4 regions of the Kineococcus sp. R86509 genome follow, and region 2 is predicted to be linked to each of the others. Evidence: riboswitches for the same ligand, from Rfam matches in the RefSeq annotation. Region 2 holds a riboswitch; each other region holds the start of a gene.
What was found. A riboswitch is a leader RNA that binds a small molecule or an ion and turns the genes downstream of it on or off. The one in region 2 is predicted to bind S-adenosylmethionine.
Positions count from the first base shown of each region.

Region 1 (5,102 bases), 300 kb from region 2:
GTGTTGGGGACGTCGTAGCGCCGCGACCACTCGGCGTACCCCTCACCCGGGGGGACCCGGGCCACGTCGAGACCGTCGCGCAACCGGGGGTCGTCGAGCAGCCGGCGCACCTCGGCGAGGCGGCGTTCGACGAACTCCCGGCCGTGCCGGCCGTGGCCCGTGGTGGCCCGCTGCAGGGCGAGCCCCTCGATCCCGAGCAGGACGGCGAGCGGGTGTTCGTGGACGGCGTCGGCCATGGCGGGCCTCTCAGGCGTAGCGACTCGGCGGGACGGGCAGCCCCATGTTCTCGCGCAGGGTCGCCGCGGGCAGTTCCGGCGGCAGCGCACCACGTCGCACGAGCAGCGGCACCACCTGCTCGACGAACTCCTCGAGCCCCGCGGGGACGGAGGAGAACGCGAGGGTGAAACCGTCGGCGGCCCCGTTCTCGAAGCGTTCCACCATCCAGTCCGCGACCTGCTCGGGCGTCCCGGGCAGGAACCGGCGGCGCAGCATCGTCCGGTACAGGTCGCGCACCGTGAACCGCTCCGGGTCCGACTGCCGCTCCATGAGCTTGCGGACCCCCTCGAACACCGTCTGCACCTGGTTCGACCCGCCGCTGAAGTCGAACTCGAACCGTTCGTCGAGGGGGTGGCCCGACAGGTCGACCCCGAGGTGGTGGGAGAGCCAGTCGAGGCTGAGGCGGTCCGGGGTCAGCGCCTCGATCTCGTCCACCCGTTCGAGGGCGCGTTCCGGCGTCTCGCCGAGGACGGGGGAGAGGGCGGGGAGGACCTTGAGGTGGGCGGGGTCGCGGCCGTTGTCCGCGGCGCGGCGCTTGTAGTCGTCGGCGAGCTTCCGAGCGCCCTGCAGCGGGGCGCTGCCGGGGACGAAGACCGCTTCGGCGTGCTTCCCGGCCAACCGGCGGCCGTCCTCGGAGGAACCGGCCTGGAACAGCACCGGGTGGCCCTGCGGCGGGCGGGGCAGGTTCAGCGGACCGCGGACGCGGAAGAACTCACCCTCGTGGTCGAGGACGTGCATCCCCGCCGGGTCGGCGTAGCGGCCCGAGGTGACGTCGGGCCGGATCGCGTCGTCGTCCCAGCTGTCCCACAGGCCCTGCACGACCTCGACGTACTCGCCCGCCCGGCGGTAGCGCGCGGCGTGGTCCAGGTTCACGTCGAGACCGAAGTTGCGCGCCTCCTCGTCGCTGGCCGAGGTCACCAGGTTCCACCCGGCCCGCCCCGAGCTCAGGAAGTCCAGCGAACCGACCTGACGGGCGGTGTGGAAGGGCTGGTTCCACGTCGTGGAGACGGTGGCGACCAGCCCGATGCGTTCCGTGCTGCGGGTGAGCGCGCCCAGGAGCCCGAAGGGTTCCGGGCGGACGTTGGCGACGTGCTCGACCCCGGAGGGGAAGCGGTCCCACACGTAGAGCTCGTCGGCGTAGAACAACGCCGTGAACCCGCCGCGCTCCGCGGTGCGGGCGAAGTCCTCGTAGTAGCCGTGGGTGAGGTAGTCGTCCGGGCGCCCGCCCGGGAGCCGCCAGCTCGTGAGGTGCTCGCCCCCGGGGTAGAAGAGCATCGCGGTGAGGATCACGAGCGGGCACGCTACCTGCGCCCCGACCGGGTGAAGCGCTTGACACGGGACCCGCGGTCACCGTTCACTGGAGGAGCCATCCAGAGCGGCCGAGAGACCTGGCTCGTCGACGCCGCAGCAACCGCCTTCGGGTTGGTGCTTCCGCCAGGACCGATGGGAGAAGCTCCGTGCCTGAACACCGCCTGACGCGCCGTCTCGTGATCGACCTCCTGCGCAGCGCCGGGATGACCTGTCGGGCCTGAACGCCCGCCAGGTCCCCCGTTCACGCTCCCCGGAAGGTTCCGTCGATGCCGCACGTCCCGTCCCAGCACGGTTTCGCCACCCAGCAGGTCCACGCCGGTTCCTCACCCGACCCCGCGACCGGTTCCCGCGTCACCCCCGTCCACCTGACCGCCGGTTTCGTCTTCGACGACTTCGAGCAAGCGCGTGCCCGCTTCGCCGGTGAGGACGACGGCTACGTCTACACCCGGATGGCCAACCCCACGACGACGGCGCTGGAGCAGCGCCTCGCCGTCCTCGAGCACGGCAGCGACGCGATCGTCGTCGGCACCGGCCAGGCCGCGATCACGGTGGCCCTGCTCGGCGTCCTCGGCGCCGGCGACCACGTCGTCGCCGCGGGGGACCTCTACGAGGGGTCTCGCGGCCTGCTCGTGGACAACTTCGGCCGGCTCGGGATCACCGTCGACTTCGTCGCCGACAGCACCGACCCCGCGGCGTGGGAGGCGGCGGTGCGCCCCGAGACCCGGGTGTTCTTCGCCGAGTCGATCGCGAACCCGAAGAACGTCGTCCTCGACGTGCCCGTCGTCGCCGCCGTGGCCCACCGGCACGGCATCCCGCTCGTCGTCGACAACACCTTCGCCACGCCCTACCTGTTGCGCCCCCTCGACCACGGCGCCGACGTCGTCGTGCACTCCGCGAGCAAGTTCCTCGCCGGGCACGGGGCGGCCCTGGGTGGCGCGATCGTCACGGGCGGTTCGTTCGACTGGAGCGGGTTCGACCACCTGACCGCTCCGGCGAACGTCCTCGCCGGGGTCAGCTGGGTCGAGGCGCACGGGCCGCGACGGGCCTACGTCGAGCACACCCGGGCCGTCGTCGCCTCGCGGTTCGGGCCGACGATCTCCCCGTTCAACGCCTTCCTGGTCCAGCAGGGCCTGGAGACCCTGTCGTTGCGGGTGGCGCGCCAGACGTCGACGGCCCTGGAACTCGCCCGCTGGTTGGCGGCGCGTCCGGAGGTCGTGAGCGTCGACCACGCAGGACTCCCCGGCCACGGGACCTCCGCGGTCGCGCAGCGGTTGCTGCCGCGGGGCAGCGGCGCGGTGTTCTCCTTCACCCTCGAGGGTGGACGGGCTGCGGCGCAACGCTTCGTCGACGCCGTCGAGCTGTTCACCCGGATAACCCACGTCGGCGACGTCCGCTCGCTGGTCATCCACCCGGGGAGCACGACGCACGCCCACCGCACCGAGGCCGAACGCCTCGCCGCCGGGATCTGGCCGGGACTGGTGCGGCTCTCGATCGGGCTGGAGGAACCCGAGGACCTGCTCGCCGACCTGGAGCTCGCCCTCGCCGCCACGGTTCCCGCCGAGCTCCCGGTGGCGGTCTGAGGTGACGCGCCTGCAGCACTTCGGGTACTTCTTCTCCCGGGGTTTCGGCCCGCAGGGCTGGGGCCGGGACTACCAGGCGTGGAACGACGACTGGACGCGTCCCGACCTCTACGCCCACGCGGTCCGCGACCTCGAACGCGCGGGTTTCGACCTCGTGGTCATCGAGGACGCCATCTCGCTCGGCAACCCCGACACCCTCGACCTGCGGGTCCGCGCCGCCTACGGCGGGCCCAAGCACGACCCGCTGCTGCTCGCCCCGTACCTGTTCGCGGCGACCCGGCACCTCGGCGTCGTCCCCACGATCAACGCGGGGATCACCCCGCCCTACCTCGCCGCCCGGCAGGCCGCGACCCTGCAGCACCTCTCCGGCGACCGGTTCGGGATCAACCTGGTGACCGACGTCGGCAGCGCCCGCCACGTCGGACTCGAACCCGTCGCGCACGACGTCGCCTACGACCGCGCCGAGGAGTGGATCGACGTCGTCCGCCGGTTGTGGCACAGCTGGGACGCGGACGCCCTCGTCGCGGACGCCGAGACCGGGCACTTCGCCGACGGGTCGAAGATCGACGCGTTCCAGCACCGGGGGGAGCACTTCCGCCTCGACGGACCGCTGAACGCGCTGCCCTTCGACGGCGGGGACCCGGTGGTCGTCTCGCCCGGGGGTTCCGCGCGCGGCCTGGGTTTCGCCGGGTCGCGTTCCGACGTGCAGCTGGCGCTGGCGCCGCTGCAGGTCGAGGAGGTGCGGGCCTACCGGGCGAAGGTGCTGGCGGCCGCCGCGCTCGCCGGTCGCAAACCCGCGGACGTCCGCGTGCTGTTCGTCGTCAAACCGGAACTGCTCGCCAGCCGGGAGGAAGCCGACCGGGTCGTCGCTGCCTCCCGCCACGCCTCCGACGCCGTCCTGCACGAGGTGGCGCTCGCCTGGTCCAGCGACCTCGAGACCGACCTCACGGCCCTCCCGCTGGACGCGCCCATCGATCCCGCGGTGTTCGGCGACCACGTCTCGCTCGGCACCCTCACCGCGTTGCGCGGGGACACCCCGGACGCCCCGCTGCGGGAACTGCTGGCCCGCAAGGCCCGCAAGGGGCGTCTCGGCGACCGCAGCGGGTTGGTCGGGACGGCGGAGGAGTTCGCCGACCTCGTGGAGGAGTTCGGTGCGGACGCCGACAACGACGGGTTCCTGCTCTCCGGAGACCTGCACCCGGTGACGTTGCACCGGTTCCTGGACGACCTCGTCCCGGTGCTGCGCCGGCGGGGGATCCTGCGCAGCGGGTACGGCGGCGGCGGGTTGCGGGGCAACCTCTTCGACTTCTAGCCCCGTTCGAGTTCTAGCCCAGGAATTCGCGCACCCCGGCGCGCAACCGGTCCAGGGCGTCGGCGGTCGCCGCGGGGTCCCCGGGGAACTCCAGGACGTGGTCGGCGCCGACGAACTCGAGGACCTCGCGGTCGCTCTCGTGAGCCAGGGTCCGGTTCCACGACGGGTCGGCCGTCCCGCCGACGAGCAGGGTGTGCGCGTGCGAGCGGGCGGCGGCGAGCCCCACCGCCGGTTCGTCCAGCAGCGGGGTCAGCCAGATCCCCGCGAGCGCCAGGTCCGCGGCCACGGGCAGGGCCAGCGTGGTCAGCGACTTCGCGACCACGAAGTTCGGGCGGAGGTCGTGCAGCAGGGCCCGCACCAGGTCGGGGGTGTCCGCCGCGGTGGGGGCGGGACCGTCCCAGGAGAGGGTCAGCACCCGGTGCCCGGCGGCGAGCAGTTCGTCGCGGACCACCCGCAGGACGGGCCGGTCGGCGTCGTAGCCACGCCCCGGGAGCACCAGCGTGGGTGCTCCCGGGACGTGGCCCGCGGAGTCGATCCTCATCGGTCCGGGATCAGCTCGGGTCGGCGCCGAGGACGACCTCGAACTCCAGCAGCGAGGCGCCGGTGGCGACGGGTCGGGCCCG
Region 1 covers NZ_JAXHCE010000001.1:4,448,683-4,453,784, forward strand. Annotated here, with positions in the region: gene SJY07_RS21650 (class I SAM-dependent methyltransferase) at 1-236, opposite strand, end outside; gene SJY07_RS21655 (NtaA/DmoA family FMN-dependent monooxygenase) at 247-1,566, opposite strand; SAM riboswitch class I at 1,640-1,726, shown strand; gene SJY07_RS21660 (O-acetylhomoserine aminocarboxypropyltransferase/cysteine synthase family protein) at 1,854-3,167, shown strand; gene SJY07_RS21665 (LLM class flavin-dependent oxidoreductase) at 3,169-4,479, shown strand; gene SJY07_RS21670 (alpha/beta hydrolase) at 4,493-5,020, opposite strand; gene SJY07_RS21675 (antibiotic biosynthesis monooxygenase family protein) at 5,031-5,102, opposite strand, start outside.
Region 1: another riboswitch for S-adenosylmethionine. It lies ahead of SJY07_RS21660 (O-acetylhomoserine aminocarboxypropyltransferase/cysteine synthase family protein); the one in region 2 lies ahead of SJY07_RS20260 (acyl-CoA dehydrogenase family protein).

Region 2 (5,102 bases):
CGAATCGGGGGAGTGGTGTGTGTTCGGGGGATCACGCTCCGTTGCTCCAGGCGGGTGAACGCGATCGTCCGAACGCGTCACCGAGGGTGGTCGCCGGTAGCCATCGCCCGGACGACGGGGTTGGCTGGGACCACGTCCTGGCGCACCGGCCCGGACGTGACCGAGAGGAGCGGCCGTGGCTCACGTGAAGCACGCCCCGCGGACCGAGAAGGACCCCGAACGCGGCGCGCGTCCGCAGCCCCGCACCGGACGGGACAGCGCGGACGTCGGTCGCCAGCGCGAGCGCAACCGCCGCCGCCGCACCCGGTCGCTGCTCATGGTCGTGGCCCTGCTGCTGCTCGTCGTCGACCTGCGCCTGGCCTTCACCGGCTCGGTCCTGCCGCCGCTGCCGAGCGTCGACCCGATCTACGTCATGGTCTTCGTCTTCTTCCTCGCCATGATCGGCCTGCTCCTCGGGCAGACGCTGGTCTCCGGCCGCTCGCCGCACGTCGTCTACCGCCCCGAGCAGATCGACATCGGCCTCGACGACGTCAAGGGTCTGGCCGCGGTCAAGGAGGACGTCGAGCGCAGCCTCGACCTGTTCCTCGCGGCCCGCACCTTCCGGACGCAGATGGGCGGACGGCCCCGGCGCGGACTCCTGTTCGAGGGCTCGCCCGGCACCGGCAAGACGCACATGGCCAAGGCGATGGCCCGCGAGGCGGGCGTCCCCTTCCTCTTCGTCTCCGCGACCAGCTTCCAGTCGATGTGGTACGGCGCGACGGCCCGCAAGCTCCGCTCCTACTTCAAGGCCCTGCGCAAGGCGGCCCGTCGTGAGGGCGGCGCCATCGGGTTCATCGAGGAGATCGACGCCATCGCCGGCGCCCGCGGCGGGATGAGCGCCATGACGCCCGTGGACGCCGACGTCGCCACCGGGATCGTCGGCTGCGGGGGGCTCACCAACCTCGCGATGTCCTTCCCCGCCACGGGCCGGACGGCGCTGCGGACGGAACGCCTGGCCAGCAGCGAAGGCGCCAGCGGCGTCGTCAACGAACTGCTCGTGCAGATGCAGTCCTTCGACGAACCCACCACGTCCGAGCGGCTGCAGGGCTGGTTCGTCGACACCGCCAACCGGTTCCTGCCCCAGCACCGCCGGCTGCAGCGGCCGAAGAGCGAACCCGTCGAGATCCTGCTCATCGCCGCGACCAACCGCGCCGACTCCCTCGACCCGGCCCTGCTGCGTCCCGGCCGTTTCGACCGTCGGCTCAGCTTCGGCCTGCCGGACAAGGTCGGCCGCCGGGAGCTCGTCGACCACTTCCTGTCCCGCAAGGCCCACGAGGCCCCGCTCGACGAGGACGAACGTCGTGACGCGCTCGCCGGGATCACCAACGGGTACTCGCCGGTGATGATCGAGAGCCTGCTCGACGAGGCCCTCGTCAACGCCGTCCGTCGCGGTGCCGACGGGATGAACTGGAGCGACGTCGAGCAGGCCCGCCTGGTCACCGAGGTCGGCCTCGGCCAGCCCGTCGGCTACACCGACCACGAGGCGCGGCTCATCGCGACCCACGAAGCCGGACACGCTACGATCGCCTGGCTCGTCGCCCCGCAGCGCCGCCTCGAGGTCCTCACGATCATCAAGCGCGCCAACGCGTTGGGGCTGCTCGCCCACGGTGACGCCGAGGACGTCTACACCCGTTCCCGCAGCGAACTCGCCGGGCTGATCAAGATCGCCTTCGGCGGTCAGGTCGCCGAGGAGTTCTTCTTCGGCGACGTCTCGACCGGCCCGGCCGGCGACCTGCAGTCCGCGACGCAGGTCGCGGCGCAGATGGTCGGTTCGGCGGGCATGGCCGGGACCCTGGTCTCCTTCGCCGCCGTCCAGCAGGGCGCGTTCGCCGACGGGAACCTCGTCTCCCGCGTCCTCGGTGACTCCGAGGGGCGGCGGCTGGTGGAGAACCTGCTGACCGAGCAGAAGGAGTTCGTCCGCGAACTCATGGGCCGCAACCGCCACCTGGTGGCGGCGCTGCGCGACGCGCTGCTGGAACGGCACGAACTCATCGGTCACGAGATCACCGACGTGCTCGAGGCGGCGCAGGCCGCCCACGAGGCGCAGTCCGCACCGCAGTCCGCACCGCCGCGGGTCATCGACCTGCGCGACACCACCTCCGGCGTCGTCCGGGGGATCTAGAACTCGTCGGGGTCGTCGCCGCAGGAGGGGAGCGACGACCACGACGCAGGAACTCGCGCACCGTGGGAGGCCGGGGGGCCTCCGGGGGCGGTGGCGCGGGAACACAGGAACGGGAACGGTTGCTCCGGGGGGCTGGAGCAGGCGTTCCCGTTCTGCTATCCGCCGCGGCCCGATCGGCCACCCGCGGAGCGGGCTGGACCCTCCCTCCCCACCTGTGGTTCCCTGGTCCCAGGTCATGAGCGCCAGCGACAAGCCCCGGCTCGCTGGCCGGCAACCCTCCTCGTCGTGGGGTGCCCCGGGTGACGACCTGACCTGGTGCTCCGGCACGGGTAAGGACGCTGTCCCTCCCGTTCCGGAGGCCGACGCGTCCACGATCGAGGAGAGCTCCGTGAGCACCACCCTGGAACCCACTGTCGAACCCGATGTGCGGGAACGTTTCTCGCCGCTGCTGCAACGGATCGCGGCCGGCACCGTGACGCGCGAGCAGGACCACGAACTGCCACGGGACCAGGTCCGGGAACTCCTCGACGCCGGGTTCGGCCGGTTGCGCATCCCCGTCGAGGAGGGTGGTGGCGGTCTCGACCTCGTCGAGTTCACCGACCTGCTGGTCGACCTCGCGGCCGCCGACTCGAACCTGCCGCAGATCTTCCGCGGCCACATCGCCTGGGTGGAGCAGGTCCTGAGCCTGCCGGTGGGGGAGTACCGCTCGCGCTGGATCGCGCGGCTGGTGGCGGGGGAGATGGTCGGGAACTCCTGGAGCGAGGTCGGTGACGGGGTCACCGGCGAGCAGCAGACGATCGTCACCACCCGGGACGGGCGCACCGCGATCTCGGGCCGGAAGTACTACACGACCGGCACGATCTACGCCGACTGGACCGACGCGACCGCCCGCCGGCGGCTGCCGGACGGGACCCACGAGGTCGTGACCGCGCTGGTCCCCGTCCGGGGCCGGGGGGTTCGCGTCTCCGACGACTGGGACGGTTTCGGGCAGCAGCTCACCGGGACCGGGACCCTCGAGCTCGACGACGTCGAGATCGCCGCCGACGACGTCTCCCCGTTCACCACCCGGTTCCGCTACCAGACCGCGCTGTACCAACTCGTCCTGCTGGCCGTGCACGCCGGGATCGCCGCGGCGGTCGAACGCGACACCGGGCACGAGGTCCGCACCCGGACCCGCAGCTACACCCACGGGTTGGCCCCCCTCGTCAGGAACGACGCCCAGGTGCTGTCGGTGGCCGGCGAGATCTCCTCGATCGCGTTCACCGCCCGCTCCCTGACCCGCGCTGCGTCGCAGGCGGTCCAGTCCGCCGCCGACACGACACACCTGCCGGGGACGGAGGCGGACCGGGCGGCGAACGTCGAGGCCGAGATCCGGACCGCCCAGGCCCAGGTCGTGCTCTCGGAGTCCGTCCCGCGCGCCGCGACGCTGCTCTTCAACACCCTCGGCGCGTCGGGCACCTCGCGGGCCCGCGACCTCGACCGGCACTGGCGCAACGCCCGCACGGTCGCCTCGCACAACCCGGTGATCTACAAGCAGCGGATCGTCGGCGACTGGTCGGTCAACGGCACCGAACCGCCGTTCGTGTGGGACGTCGGCACCCACGCCTCGGTGGATCCCGCGGCCGGGCGCTAGGTCACACGAGTCCGCGCTCGACCATGCTCCGACCCGCCGCCTCGACGGCCTCGGAGGCGGGTCGGGGTGCCCACCCGAGCACTCGGCGGGCCTTCTCGTTCGAGGTCCGCTTCGCGTAGCCGAGGTCGGGCACCATGGCCCGCAACGCCGGGTCGGCGTCGGCGCCGGCCCGGACGACATCGTTCGGCAGGACCTGGGTGGGGACCCGGTCGGCGTCCGCCCCCAGGGCCGAGCGCAGGATCGCGGCGATCTCCGGGAACTCCAGGGTCGGGCCGTCGGAGAGCAGGAACCGCTGTCCGGCGGCCTCCGCGCTGCCGACGGCGAGGACGTGCGCGGCGGCGACGTCGCGCACGTCGACGATCGGGAAGAACAGGTGCGGCAGCGCCGGCACCGCGCCCGTCAGCAGACGCTGCACGATCTGGTTCGCGCCGGAGACGTCCTGCCCCACGACCGGTCCCATCACCGCCACCGGCAGCAGGGTGACGAGGTCCAGGCCGTTCGCGGCGGCGAACTCCCAGGCGGCGCGTTCGGCGAGGGTCTTGCTCCTGCCGTAGGCGTCGACGCCCGGGCCGTCGAGGACCGTCCAGTCCTCCTCGGTGAAGACGTGGTCGTCGTGCGGGTGGCCCCAGCTGACCGCGTGGAAGGCCGACGTCAGGACGATCCGACGAACCCCGGCGTCGCGGGCGGCGGCGAGCACCCGCAGCGTGCCCTCCCGGGCGGGGACGATCAGGTCGTCCTCGTCCTCGACGTGGCCGGGCCGGACGGGGGAGGCGACGTGCACGACGGTGTCGATGCCCGCCGTCGCGTCGGCCCAGCCCGCGTCCTCCAGCAGGTCCGCCGCGACGAAGGTCAGGTCCTCCCCGTGCGCCGTCCCGGCGCCCTGGAGCACGGCGCGCACGGCCGCCTCCCGACCGGGGGAGCGGATCGTGGTGCGGACCTCGTGGCCCTCGGCCAGGAGCTGCAGGATGCAGTGGCCGGCGATGAAGCCGGAACCGCCGGTGACGAGAACGCGGGTGGGCATGGGGACCTCCAGATCGGGTGACTGACGGCCACCACCGTCCGTCCGAGCAGCGTCCCGGGCCAGTACCGGCTCGCTCCTGGTAGTGGCACGACCAGGCAGGACCGTCGACCGGCTGCCTACCCTGGGGTGTGGCCGACAACCTGCTGGGCGACTTCCTGCGGGCCCGCCGCGAACTCGTCACCCCCGAGCAGGCCGGCATCCCGGTGCTCGGACGGCGGCGCGTGCCCGGTCTGCGCCGCGAGGAGGTCGCGATGCTGGCCGGGATCAGCGGCGAGTACTACCTGCGG
Region 2 covers NZ_JAXHCE010000001.1:4,146,302-4,151,403, forward strand. Annotated here, with positions in the region: gene SJY07_RS20255 (AAA family ATPase) at 176-2,161, shown strand; SAM riboswitch class IV at 2,393-2,503, shown strand; gene SJY07_RS20260 (acyl-CoA dehydrogenase family protein) at 2,550-3,794, shown strand; gene SJY07_RS20265 (NAD-dependent epimerase/dehydratase family protein) at 3,796-4,815, opposite strand; gene SJY07_RS20270 (helix-turn-helix transcriptional regulator) at 4,944-5,102, shown strand, end outside.

Region 3 (5,102 bases), 2.5 Mb from region 2:
TCCGTCGGTGTCGGCATGGGTCAGGTCAACCGCGTCGACTCCTGCAAGCTGGCCGTGGAACGCGCCGGCGTGGAGCGGGCCACCGGTTCCGTCGCCGCCTCCGACGCGTTCTTCCCCTTCGCCGACGGGGCGCAGATCCTCATCGACGCCGGGGTGCGCGCCATCGTGCAGCCCGGCGGGTCGATCCGGGACGCCGAGGTCGTCGAGGCCGCCACGAAGGCCGGGATCACCATGTACTTCACCGGCGCGCGCCACTTCGCGCACTGAGCGACCCCGGTAGCGTCGATCCATGACCCAGGCCCCCGAGCGGGTTCCCACCCCGGGCAACGCGGTCCTGCTGACCCTCGTCGGCGGGGTCGTGCTGGCCCTGGGGCTGACCCTGCTCGCGGGGCCGACGTCGGGCGGGGTGCTGCTCGGCGCCGACCTCGCGGTCGCCGCCGTGCTGCGCCTCGTCCTGCCGGTGCGGGTGGCCGGATCGCTCGCGGTCCGCTCCCGCCCGGTGGACGTCGCCATCCTGCTGGTGCTGGCGGTGGCCTGCCTCGTGCTGGCCGGGCTGGTGCCGACCCCGCAGTAGTTCTGCAGCCTCGCGTCGACACGCCGACGTCCAGGCGGTGGCCGCCGGAGTGTCGACGCAAGGGTGCATCACTGCTGTGGGCGCCTGGCTCAGGTGGCGTCGAGGGGCAGCAGGACACCCTTCACGTCGGCGTCGTTCGAGAGGTACTCCTGGACCTTCGGGTCCTGGAACGTCGCGATGAGCGCCTTGACGTTGTCGGTGCCGATCCACTTCGTGCCCACCGTGAGCTGGCCCGCGAACTCGTCCGGGGCGGCGGGGGCGAAGATCTGCTGCTCGATCGGGATCTTGGCCGCGAGGTAGTACTCGGTGTAGCCGACGGCGGCGTCGAGGTCGGGCAGGGCGCGGGACTGCGCGCCGAAGTCCAGCAGCGTGAACTGCAGGCCCTTGGGGTTCTCGGCGATGTCGTCGACGGTCGCCGTCCCGATGTCCGTCCCCGGTTTGAGGGTGATGAGCCCCGCCTTCTCCAGGACGAACAACCCCTGCGACTCGTTCGCCGGGTCGGAGTACAGCGAGATCGTGCCGCCCTGCGGGATCTCCGCCGGCGTCTTCCACTTCGAGGACCACAGGCCGAAACCCCACCGGAAGACCGGCGTCGCCGCGGTCTCCTGGAACCCCGGGTTGGCCTGCAGGACCTGACCCAGCCACAGCTTGTGCTGGTAGATCGTGCCCGCGACCTCGCCGTCGTTCACCGCGCGGTTGATGGTGTTGCTGTCGGCCAGCGCCTTGAACTCGACGTGGATGCCGTGCGCGGGGGCGACGTCCTTCGCGATGTAGTCGATGAGGGCCTCCTCGCGGGCGTTGCCCTCGGCGGTCGCGACGTAGAGGGTGGCGCCCGCCTGGGTGTTGGCGGTGTCCTCACCGCCGAGACGGGGCACGACGACCGCGGCGGCGATCCCGAGCAGGACGACGGCACCGCCGGCCACGAACGGCCACAGTCGTCGGCGGCGGACCTCGAAACCGTGGTCGTCGGCGGGCTTGGCGTCGGGGCGGGTCTCAGTGGACAAGGGAGTTCTCCAGGTCTGCGGTGGGGGAGTTCGTGGGGGCGGCGCTGCGGCGACGGGCGCGCGGGTCCGCGAGGCGGGCCAGGGCGTCGCCGAGGAGTTGCACGGAGGCGACCAGGGCGACGAGGACGACGATGGTCGCGATCATCACGGCGTGGTCGAAGCGCTGGTACCCGTAGGTGATGGCGAGGTAGCCGACCCCGGGGGCGCCGATCGTCCCGGCGATGGCCGAGTACTCGATCATCGCGATGGTGTTGATGGTGAGGCCGCCGATGATCGAGGGCAGCGCCTCGGACAGTTGCACACTCGTGATGACCTGCAGCGGAGAGGCTCCCGAGGCCTTCGCGACGGCGACCACCGACGGGGGCACCGAGCGCAGCGAGTTCTCCACGATGCGGGCGAAGAACGCGGTGCCGGCCAGGACCATCGGCACGACGGCCGCCCGGATGCCGATGTTCGTACCCGTGACGAACCGGGTGAACGGCACGAGCGCCGCCATCAGCACCAGGAACGGCAGGGACCGCCCGGTGCTGACCACCCAGCCGAGGACGCGGTGGGCCGGGCGGTTCTCCAGCAACCCGTCCGGGGCGAGGTTGTGCAGCAGGACCCCCAGCGGGACCCCGAGCAGCACGACCAGGGCCATGACGATGCCGACCATCAGCAGGGTGTCGCCGAGGGCGGGCAGGACGAGCGCCGGGATCTGCGGCAGGGGCGTGTCCAGGTTCGAGGCCAGCGGGAGGGCGGCGGGGCTCACGGGACCAGCTCCAGGGTCGAGGGCGCCTCGGTGGCGCGGGTGTGCAGTCCCCGTCGCTCGAGGGCGGCGATCAGCCGCGCGGGGTCCACCGAGTCCGGCACCCCGAGGGTGGCGTGCCCGACGGTCCGCCCGGTGACGGCACTCACGGAGGCGCCGAGCAGGGCGAGGTCGTGACCGAGTTCGCGGGCCGTGCTGGTCAGCCAGTCCGCCGGCACGTCGTCGCCGCGGTAGTGCACCGTCCAGGTGACGAGCCGGGGATCGGTGGCGACCGCCCGTCGGGGCAGCAGCGCGGCCCCGACGGGCGACCCCGGGTCGCGCAGGACGTCCAGCAGGGGCGCCGACTCGACGATGCGGCCGTGCTCGAGTCGGGCCACGGAGTCCGCGACCTCGACGACCGTGTCCATCTCGTGGGTGATGAACAGGATGGACAGCCCGAGGTCGTCGCGCAGTTCGCGCAGCAGCGCCACGATCGAGGCCGTCGAGCGCGGGTCCAGCCCGGAGGTCGCCTCGTCGGAGAGCAGCACGCTCGGGCGCAGGGCCAGGGCGCGGGCGATCCCGACGCGCTGGCGCTGACCGCCGGAGAGCTCGTGCGGGTAGCGGCCGGCCAGGTCGGCCAGACCCACCCGCTCCAGCAGCTCGGCGACCCGGGCACGCCGCTCGCGGGGGACGACCCCGAGGTAGCGCAACGGGAGTTCCACGTTCTGGGCGGCGGTGCGCCGGGTCTGCAGCCCGTCGGACTGGAAGATCGTGCCGATGCGGCGACGGGCTTCGCGCAGCCGTCCCTCCCCGAGGTGGGTCAGGTCCTGGCCGCCGACGAGCACGGAACCCGACGTGGGCCGGGTCAGCAGCGTCACGCACTGGGCGAGGGTGCTCTTGCCGGCCCCGCTCGGCCCGACGACGGCGGTGATGCTGCCGGCGGGGACGAGCAGGTCGAGGCGGTCGAGGACGGTGGTGCTCCCGTAGGTCTTGGTGAGCTGTCTCAGCTCGATCATGGCTCGATCACGTCGTCTCCAGGGCGGCGTGGGGCGCGCGAGGGCGCGGCGGGGGAGCGTCGGGCGGACCGGCGCAGGGGGGACCGCCGGACGGGGTGGCCCGGGGTGTTCAGCGGGGAGTGCGGACGCTCAGCGTCGACAGGTCTGGTGGGACACGTGCGTCTCCTTCAACGTCCTTACCCGCGACACCCGCGGGTCGGGTCATCACCCGGAGCACCCCACGACGGAAGGAGGGTTGCCGACCAGCGAGCCGGGGCTTCGCGCTGGTACTCATGACCTGATTCGACAGTGACAGCCGAACCGGGGTCCGTCAAGCGGTTCGGGAAGGTACCGGATATCCGCACCCGGCTTCGAAATCGTTCGTGCGCAACGGCTTGCGCCGGACCCCTCCGGTGCCGGGCCGGCCCGAGTCGCTGCGGGGCCGCCCACGAGGCGTTACAGTTCGCAGGACCATCCAGAGCGGCCGAGAGATCTGGCTCGACGACGCCGCAGCAACCCGAACCCGGGTGCTACCGCCAGGACCGATGGAGGAGCACCACCATGTCCGTCAACGAGCCGCTGAAGTTCGCCTACTGGGTCCCGAACGTGTCGGGCGGCCTGGTCGTCTCCACGATCGAGCAGCGCACCAGCCACGACCCGGCCTACAACGTCGCCGTCGCCCAGGCCGCCGAACGCGTCGGTTTCGAGTACGCCCTGACCCAGGTCCGCTACCTCGCCTCCTACGGGGCGGACGCGCAGCACGAGTCGACGTCGTTCTCCCTCGCCCTGCTGCTGGCGACGCAGAAGCTCAAGGTCATCGCCGCGGTGCACCCCTTCTTCTGGCACCCCGGGGTCCTCGCGAAGTTCGCAGCGACCACCCAGGAACTCACCGACAACCGCCTCGCGCTGAACGTCGTCTCCGGCTGGTTCAAGAACGAGGCGACCCAGCTCGGGGTCACCTGGCACGAGCACGACGACCGCTACCGCCAGTCCGAGGAGTTCATCGCCCTGCTGCGCGGGGTGTGGACCGAGGACGGTTACAGCCAGCAGGGTGAGTTCTTCAACGCCGAGGACATCACCTTCCGCCCGCAGCCCAAGGTGCAGCCGGAACTGTTCCAGGGCGGCAACTCGACTGCCGCGCAGGCGATGGCCGGCCGGGTCAGCGACTGGTACTTCATGAACGGCAAGTCGATCGCCGCCGCCGCCGCCGGGGTGCGCGAGGTCAGCGCCCTCGCCGCCGGCAACGGCCGCTCGGTGCGGTTCGGGCTCAACGGTTTCGCCGTCGTCCGCGACACCCGCGACGAGGCCGAGGCCGTCCTCGAGGAGATCATCGCCAAGGCCGACCGCACCAAGGTCGAAGGTTTCGGCGCCGCCGTCCAGGAGGCCGGGAACTCGACCAGGGACGGCAAGGGCATGTGGGCCGACAGCGAGTTCCGCGACCTCGTCCAGTACAACGACGGTTTCCGCACCGGTCTGGTCGGGACGCCCGACGAGGTCGCCCGCCGCATCCTGGCCTACCGCCTCGTCGGGGTGGACCTGCTGCTGCTCGGCTTCCTGCACGTCAAGGAGGAGGTCGAGGCGTTCGGCGAGCTCGTCATCCCGAAGGTGCGCGAACTCGAGGCCCGCCTCGTCGCGGGTGAGGACCTGGACCTCGGCGCGGAACTCGACGAGGCCGTCGTCGCGGCGACTACCCCGGTCCCCGCCTGACGCTGCGCCCCGGAGCCGGGCGCCTCAGAGCTGCGCCACCAGGAAGGTCGCGATGCCGTCCTCGACCTCCGCGCGCAGGTCGGGCTCGTTGTGGA
Region 3 covers NZ_JAXHCE010000001.1:1,691,599-1,696,700, reverse strand. Annotated here, with positions in the region: gene purH (bifunctional phosphoribosylaminoimidazolecarboxamide formyltransferase/IMP cyclohydrolase) at 1-267, shown strand, start outside; gene SJY07_RS08055 (DUF3017 domain-containing protein) at 290-574, shown strand; gene SJY07_RS08050 (MetQ/NlpA family ABC transporter substrate-binding protein) at 664-1,578, opposite strand; gene SJY07_RS08045 (methionine ABC transporter permease) at 1,568-2,329, opposite strand; gene SJY07_RS08040 (ATP-binding cassette domain-containing protein) at 2,326-3,321, opposite strand; SAM riboswitch class IV at 3,489-3,599, opposite strand; SAM riboswitch class I at 3,769-3,852, shown strand; gene sfnG (dimethylsulfone monooxygenase SfnG) at 3,862-5,007, shown strand; gene SJY07_RS08030 (alpha/beta fold hydrolase) at 5,032-5,102, opposite strand, start outside.
Region 3: another riboswitch for S-adenosylmethionine. It lies ahead of SJY07_RS08040 (ATP-binding cassette domain-containing protein); the one in region 2 lies ahead of SJY07_RS20260 (acyl-CoA dehydrogenase family protein).

Region 4 (5,102 bases), 350 kb from region 2:
GCCTCCGTCGACGACGAGGCGCCCGTTGGACCACCGCACCTCGCCGTCCACCAGTTCGTGGGCCCGGACCTCACCGCGCTCGCGCAACCGGGTGAGCAGGACGTCGGAGGTCCGCTCCAGGTCCGGTACCGGCAACCGGGCCTCGACGAGACCCCGTGCCCGCACCTGGTGCGGACCACTGGCCGAGGAGGCGAGGAACACGCCGGCCTCCGGGTCCGGCTCGACGTGCACGTCGGCCCCGAGGAACCTCAGGACCCCCGCGCGGGCCAGGGCCGACATCTGCCGCAACCGCTCGGGCGGGGGACCGCTGGCCACGTAGCTGAAGAACCCGTGCCACCAGCCGTCGAGGTCGAGCGCCGTGGATCGTGCGTTCAACCGGCCCGCGGAGTGCAGGCCGAGGGTCACCACGTACGCGGACAGTAGCGCGGCCAGGGCTGCCGCGTCCGGGGAGTGCGCCGGGTCGGCCCGTCGTTCCCGGTCGTCCTCGAGGTGGCGCAGGACGCGTTCGTGGACCTCGTCCCCCGACGTCCCCCACCAGCCCTCGAGCGGACGGTCCAGTGCGGTCACGTCGAACCGGTCGCGCGGGTCGGGTACGGCGCGTTCCACCAGGTGGTCCAGTTCCGCGCTGCCCCAGGGCGACCGGGCGAACCGGGCGTCGAACTCGGCGGGCGCCAGGACGGTCCGTTCCCGGTGGGTGCGGAACAGTTCCCGGTAGTGCGCCCCGGCCATCTCCTTGACGATCAACGGCCAGAGGTCCGAGCGCAGGTCGAGTTCCGCGCTCCCGAACCGCTCCTCGACGACCCTCGCGCTGTAGTGGTGGGGCAGACCCAGGCCCGCCGGCGCCGGGTACCCGATCTTCGAGCGGTGGGGAACCCCCCGACGCGACCCGGCGAAGAGGCGCGGTTCCGCTCCGCTGGGGTGGTACCGGAGGTGGCCCTCGGGGAGTTCCTCGAACCGGCCCCCGCGGCCCTCGGTGAGCAGCACCACCAGGTCGACGAAGGCGAGACCCATCCCCACGACGACGACGTCGGCGCCCGGCCGCAGCACGTCCAGGTCCTGGTCGGTCGTGTAGCCGGGACGGACGTAGGCGAGGCCGTGGCTGCGGGCGAACGTCTCCAGCTTCCGCTCGCGGGGACCCGGGCGGACGTCCAGGTGTCCCTGGACGAGCAGCACGACGTCGACGGTCAGCGGTTCCCCGGGGCCGGCGAGCTGCACCCGCTGACGTCCGTCGTCCGCGTCGAGGACGTCGAGGACCGTGCGCGCGTGGCGGTGGACCCGCAGGTTCGGGGGCAGGCCGTCGAGCGTGCGTCGCCACGCCGCACCGAGGTAGCGGCTCGCGAGCCGGCGGGAGACGAAGGAACCCGGCCCGCTGCGCAGGACCTCCTCGCGCAGCAGGTCCTCACCGGCGGCCGCGGCGTCGTGGACCAGTTCGGCCCGGTTCTCCCGGATCCAGTCCGCCAGCGACGGCCCCCGGGTGACGGGTCCGGTCAGCCCGGTGACGGAGTCGTCCGGCAGCACCGTGATGTCGGCGGCCCGGGAGTTCATCCACAGCAGGGGGTCCTGGGCCTCCCTCCAGGTGCGACCGGCGCCGGAGTCGAAGGGATCGACGACGTGCACGTCGAGGTCCTCGGGGCCGGCGTGCGCACCGAGGCGTTGCAGCAGGACGAGGGTGCGAGGACCCGCGCCGACGATGCACAGGCTGCGGACGCGGGTGGGGGTGGGGATGGGGATGGAGAAGGGCACGGGGGAACTCCGATGATCACGTCGACGACGACGCCGGGTTCCGTCCGCGGGATCACCGCAGCGGACGGGGGATCAGGATCCCGCGCACACCGCGGACTGCAGTCGACCGAGGTCGACGTGGCGACGACGTGTGAAGCGCTTCTCGGGTACCTTCACGGCGCGAACTCCCATCGGTCCTGGCGGAAGCACCCGCGCCTGAAGGTTCAGGGGGTTGCTGCGACGTCGACGAGCCAGGTCTCTCGGTCGCTCTGGATGGACGGTGTGAAACTATCGCACGAGGAGACCCGTTGCCAAACTCCTCACGAACCCAGGAGGAAGAGCATGACCATCCCGACCGAGCCGCGCGTCCACGTGGTGCACGAGAACCCCGAGTGGTTCCCGCCCTTCGAAGCCGCCCTGCGCGCCGAGGGCGTCCCCTTCCAGGAGGTCCTGCTGACCGGCGGGTCCCTGGACCTCGACGCCGAACCGGCCCCGGGCGTCTACTGGTCGCGGCTCAGCGCGTCCGCGCACACCCGCGGTCACGGGCAGACCAAGGAGTTCACCCGGGCCCTCTTCGCCTGGCTCGAGGGCTGGGGCCGCCGGGTCGTCGGGGGGACCCACGTCGTCGAGCTCGAGGTGAGCAAGGTCGCCCAACACGCGCTGCTGCACCGCAACGGGTTCGACGTACCCCGGACCCTGGCCGTCTTCGGCCGAGGGGACCTGGCGGCACGCTCCCGGGAACTGCAGGTGCCGTTCATCACCAAGCACAACCAGGGCGGCAAGGGCCTCGGCGTCCGGCGCTTCGACTCCCACGAGGACTTCGACGCCCACGTCGCCTCGCCGGAGTTCGAGGAACCGGTCGACGGGATCACCCTGCTCCAGGAGTTCCTCCGCTCGGCCGAACCGTTCGTCACCCGGGCCGAGTTCGTGGGCGGGCGCTTCGTCTACGCGGTGCGCGTGGACACCTCCGCGGGCAGCTTCGAACTGTGCCCCGCCGACGCGTGCGAGGTGCCGGGCGTGGTCCCGTTCGCGCTGCGGACGGAGATCACCGGAGACCACCCGCTCGTCCGCCGCTACGAGGAACTGCTGCGGACGGCCGGCATCGAGATCGCCGGCATCGAGTTCCTCGAGACGGCGGACGGGCGGACGGTCACCTACGACATCAACACCAACACGAACTACAACCCCGCGGTCGAGGCCGTCGCCCCCGTGTCGGGTCCCGGCGCCATCGCCCGCTACCTCGGCGGGCTCCTCAGCGGCAACGCGTGAGCGGAGGTCGCAGACCCAGGTGCTCGCGCAGCGTGGTCCCGACGTACGCGGTCGGGTAGGCGCCCCGTTCCTGCAGGGCCGGGACGAGCTGGTCCACGATGTCGTCCAGGCCGCTGGGGACGAGGAACGGCGTGACGTTGAACCCGCTGCTGGCGCCGCTGCGCACCCAGAGGGTCAGCTCGTCGGCCAACTGCGAGGCCGTACCGGCGAAACCGCGCCGGGCCGAGGTGTGCAGCACGAGTTCGCGCAGCGAGAACTCGTTCTCCTCCGCCACCCGGCGCCACTCCCGGGCGATCGCCCGGGGGTCGTGACCCTGTCGCGCGGCGCCCCGGGTCCCGTCGATGTCCGCGATGACGGGGTCGTGCGCGGGCAACGGGCCGTCGGGGTCGTGGCCCGACAGGTCCTCGCCCCACACCTGACCCACCAGCGAGAGCGCGGTCGCGGGGGTCACCTGCTGCTCCAGGACCCAACGGGCCTTCTCCTCCACCTCGCCCTCGGTGTCGGCGACGACGATCTGGGTCCCCGGGAAGGTGAGGACGTCGTCCTCGGGGCGACCCGCCGCCACGACGCGGCGGCGGACGTCGTCGGCGAAGGCCAGCGCGTCGTGGCGGTCGCTCCCGTGCGCGGAGAAGATCACGTCGGCCGAGCGGGCGGCGAAGTCGCGGCCGGCGGGTGAGTCGCCCGCCTGGAAGATCACGGGATGACCCTGCGGGCTGCGGGGGACGGTGGGGGCGATCTCGACGTCGAAGAAGCGGTCGTCGGAGTCCACGGGGGCGAACTCCGACCCGTCCCAGCTGTCCCAGACCCGTCGGGCCAGGTTCACGAAGCGTTCGGCCCGCTCGTAGCGGTCGGCGTGGTCGAGGTAGCCGCCCCGGCGGAAGTTCGCCCCGGTCCAGGCGTTGTCCGTCGTGACGACGTTCCACGCGGCGCGACCACCGGAGAGGACGTCCAGGGACGCGAGGCGGCGGGCCAGGTCGGCGGGGTCGTTGTAGGTGGTGTTCTGGGTGGCGACCAGACCGATGCGGTCGGTCAGACCCGCCAGCGTGGCGAGTTCGGTCAGCGCGTCGGGTCGTCCGACGACGTCGAGGTCGTGGATCCTGCCCCGCTGTTCGCGCAGGCGGAGACCCTCGCCGAGGAAGAACGCGTCGAACAGTCCGCGTTCGGCGGTCCGGATCAGCTGCGTGAAGGTCGAGTGGTGCATCTGGGATCCGCTGCGGGGGTCCGACCAGATGGTGCTGTGGTTGACGCCCTGGAAGAAGACGCCGAAGTGGACGACGGCGTTCGGGTAGCGCAGGTCGGTCACGGGACTCCTCAGGCCGTCGCGAAGTGGTTGACCGGCCGGGGACGGCCGAGGGTGGTGCGCAACGTCGCACCGGCGGCGGGTGGTTGCAGCAGCCGGGCGACGCGCAGGGCGGGGAAGGTGGTGCGCAGCAGCGTGCGGAGGTCCTCGTCGAGGACGGCGGCGTGCAGCCGGACACCGTCGACGGAACCCGCGAGACCGGAGAGGTACCGCGCGAAGCCCTCACCGGACCCCGTCCAGCGCAGCCGGCCCCGTGCGGGAGCCGGGGCGTCGGCGTCTAGCGCCTCGACCCGCTGCGCACCCGAGGCGGCCGCGGTGTCGAGGGCGAACTCGACCTCGAGCACGACCAGCGGACCACCGGCGCTGCGCCGGGTCCGCTCGCTGCCCGTGAGGACGACGTCGACCACGCCCGGGTCGAGGAGGTCGCGTTCGTGGGCGGCCACGACCGGCTGCCCCTGCGGGGGACGGGGCACGGTGAGCGGGCCCTTGACCGAGAAGTTGGTGGCGACGACGTCGACGTGGTGCAACCGGTCGCGGTCGACGTAGCGTCCCGTGGCGACGTCGCGGACCACCGCGTCGTCCTCCCAGGAGTCCCACAACCTCCGCACGGCCCCGACCACGTCGGTGAGTTCCGCCTGCGGGTCGTCGAGCACGGGGAGGTTCACCGTCCGGGCCACGGCGGGGGTGGACGTCGTCGCGATCCAGCCGGCGCGGCCGGCGCTGGAGTGGTCCAGCGACGCGATCTGCGCCGCCACGTGGAACGGTTCGGAGTAGGTGGTCGCGGCGACCGGCAGCAGACCGATCGTGTCGG
Region 4 covers NZ_JAXHCE010000001.1:3,799,604-3,804,705, forward strand. Annotated here, with positions in the region: gene SJY07_RS18575 (FAD/NAD(P)-binding protein) at 1-1,743, opposite strand, end outside; SAM riboswitch class I at 1,908-2,002, opposite strand; gene SJY07_RS18580 (RimK family alpha-L-glutamate ligase) at 2,065-2,991, shown strand; gene SJY07_RS18585 (NtaA/DmoA family FMN-dependent monooxygenase) at 2,975-4,294, opposite strand; gene SJY07_RS18590 (LLM class flavin-dependent oxidoreductase) at 4,303-5,102, opposite strand, start outside.
Region 4: another riboswitch for S-adenosylmethionine. It lies ahead of SJY07_RS18575 (FAD/NAD(P)-binding protein); the one in region 2 lies ahead of SJY07_RS20260 (acyl-CoA dehydrogenase family protein).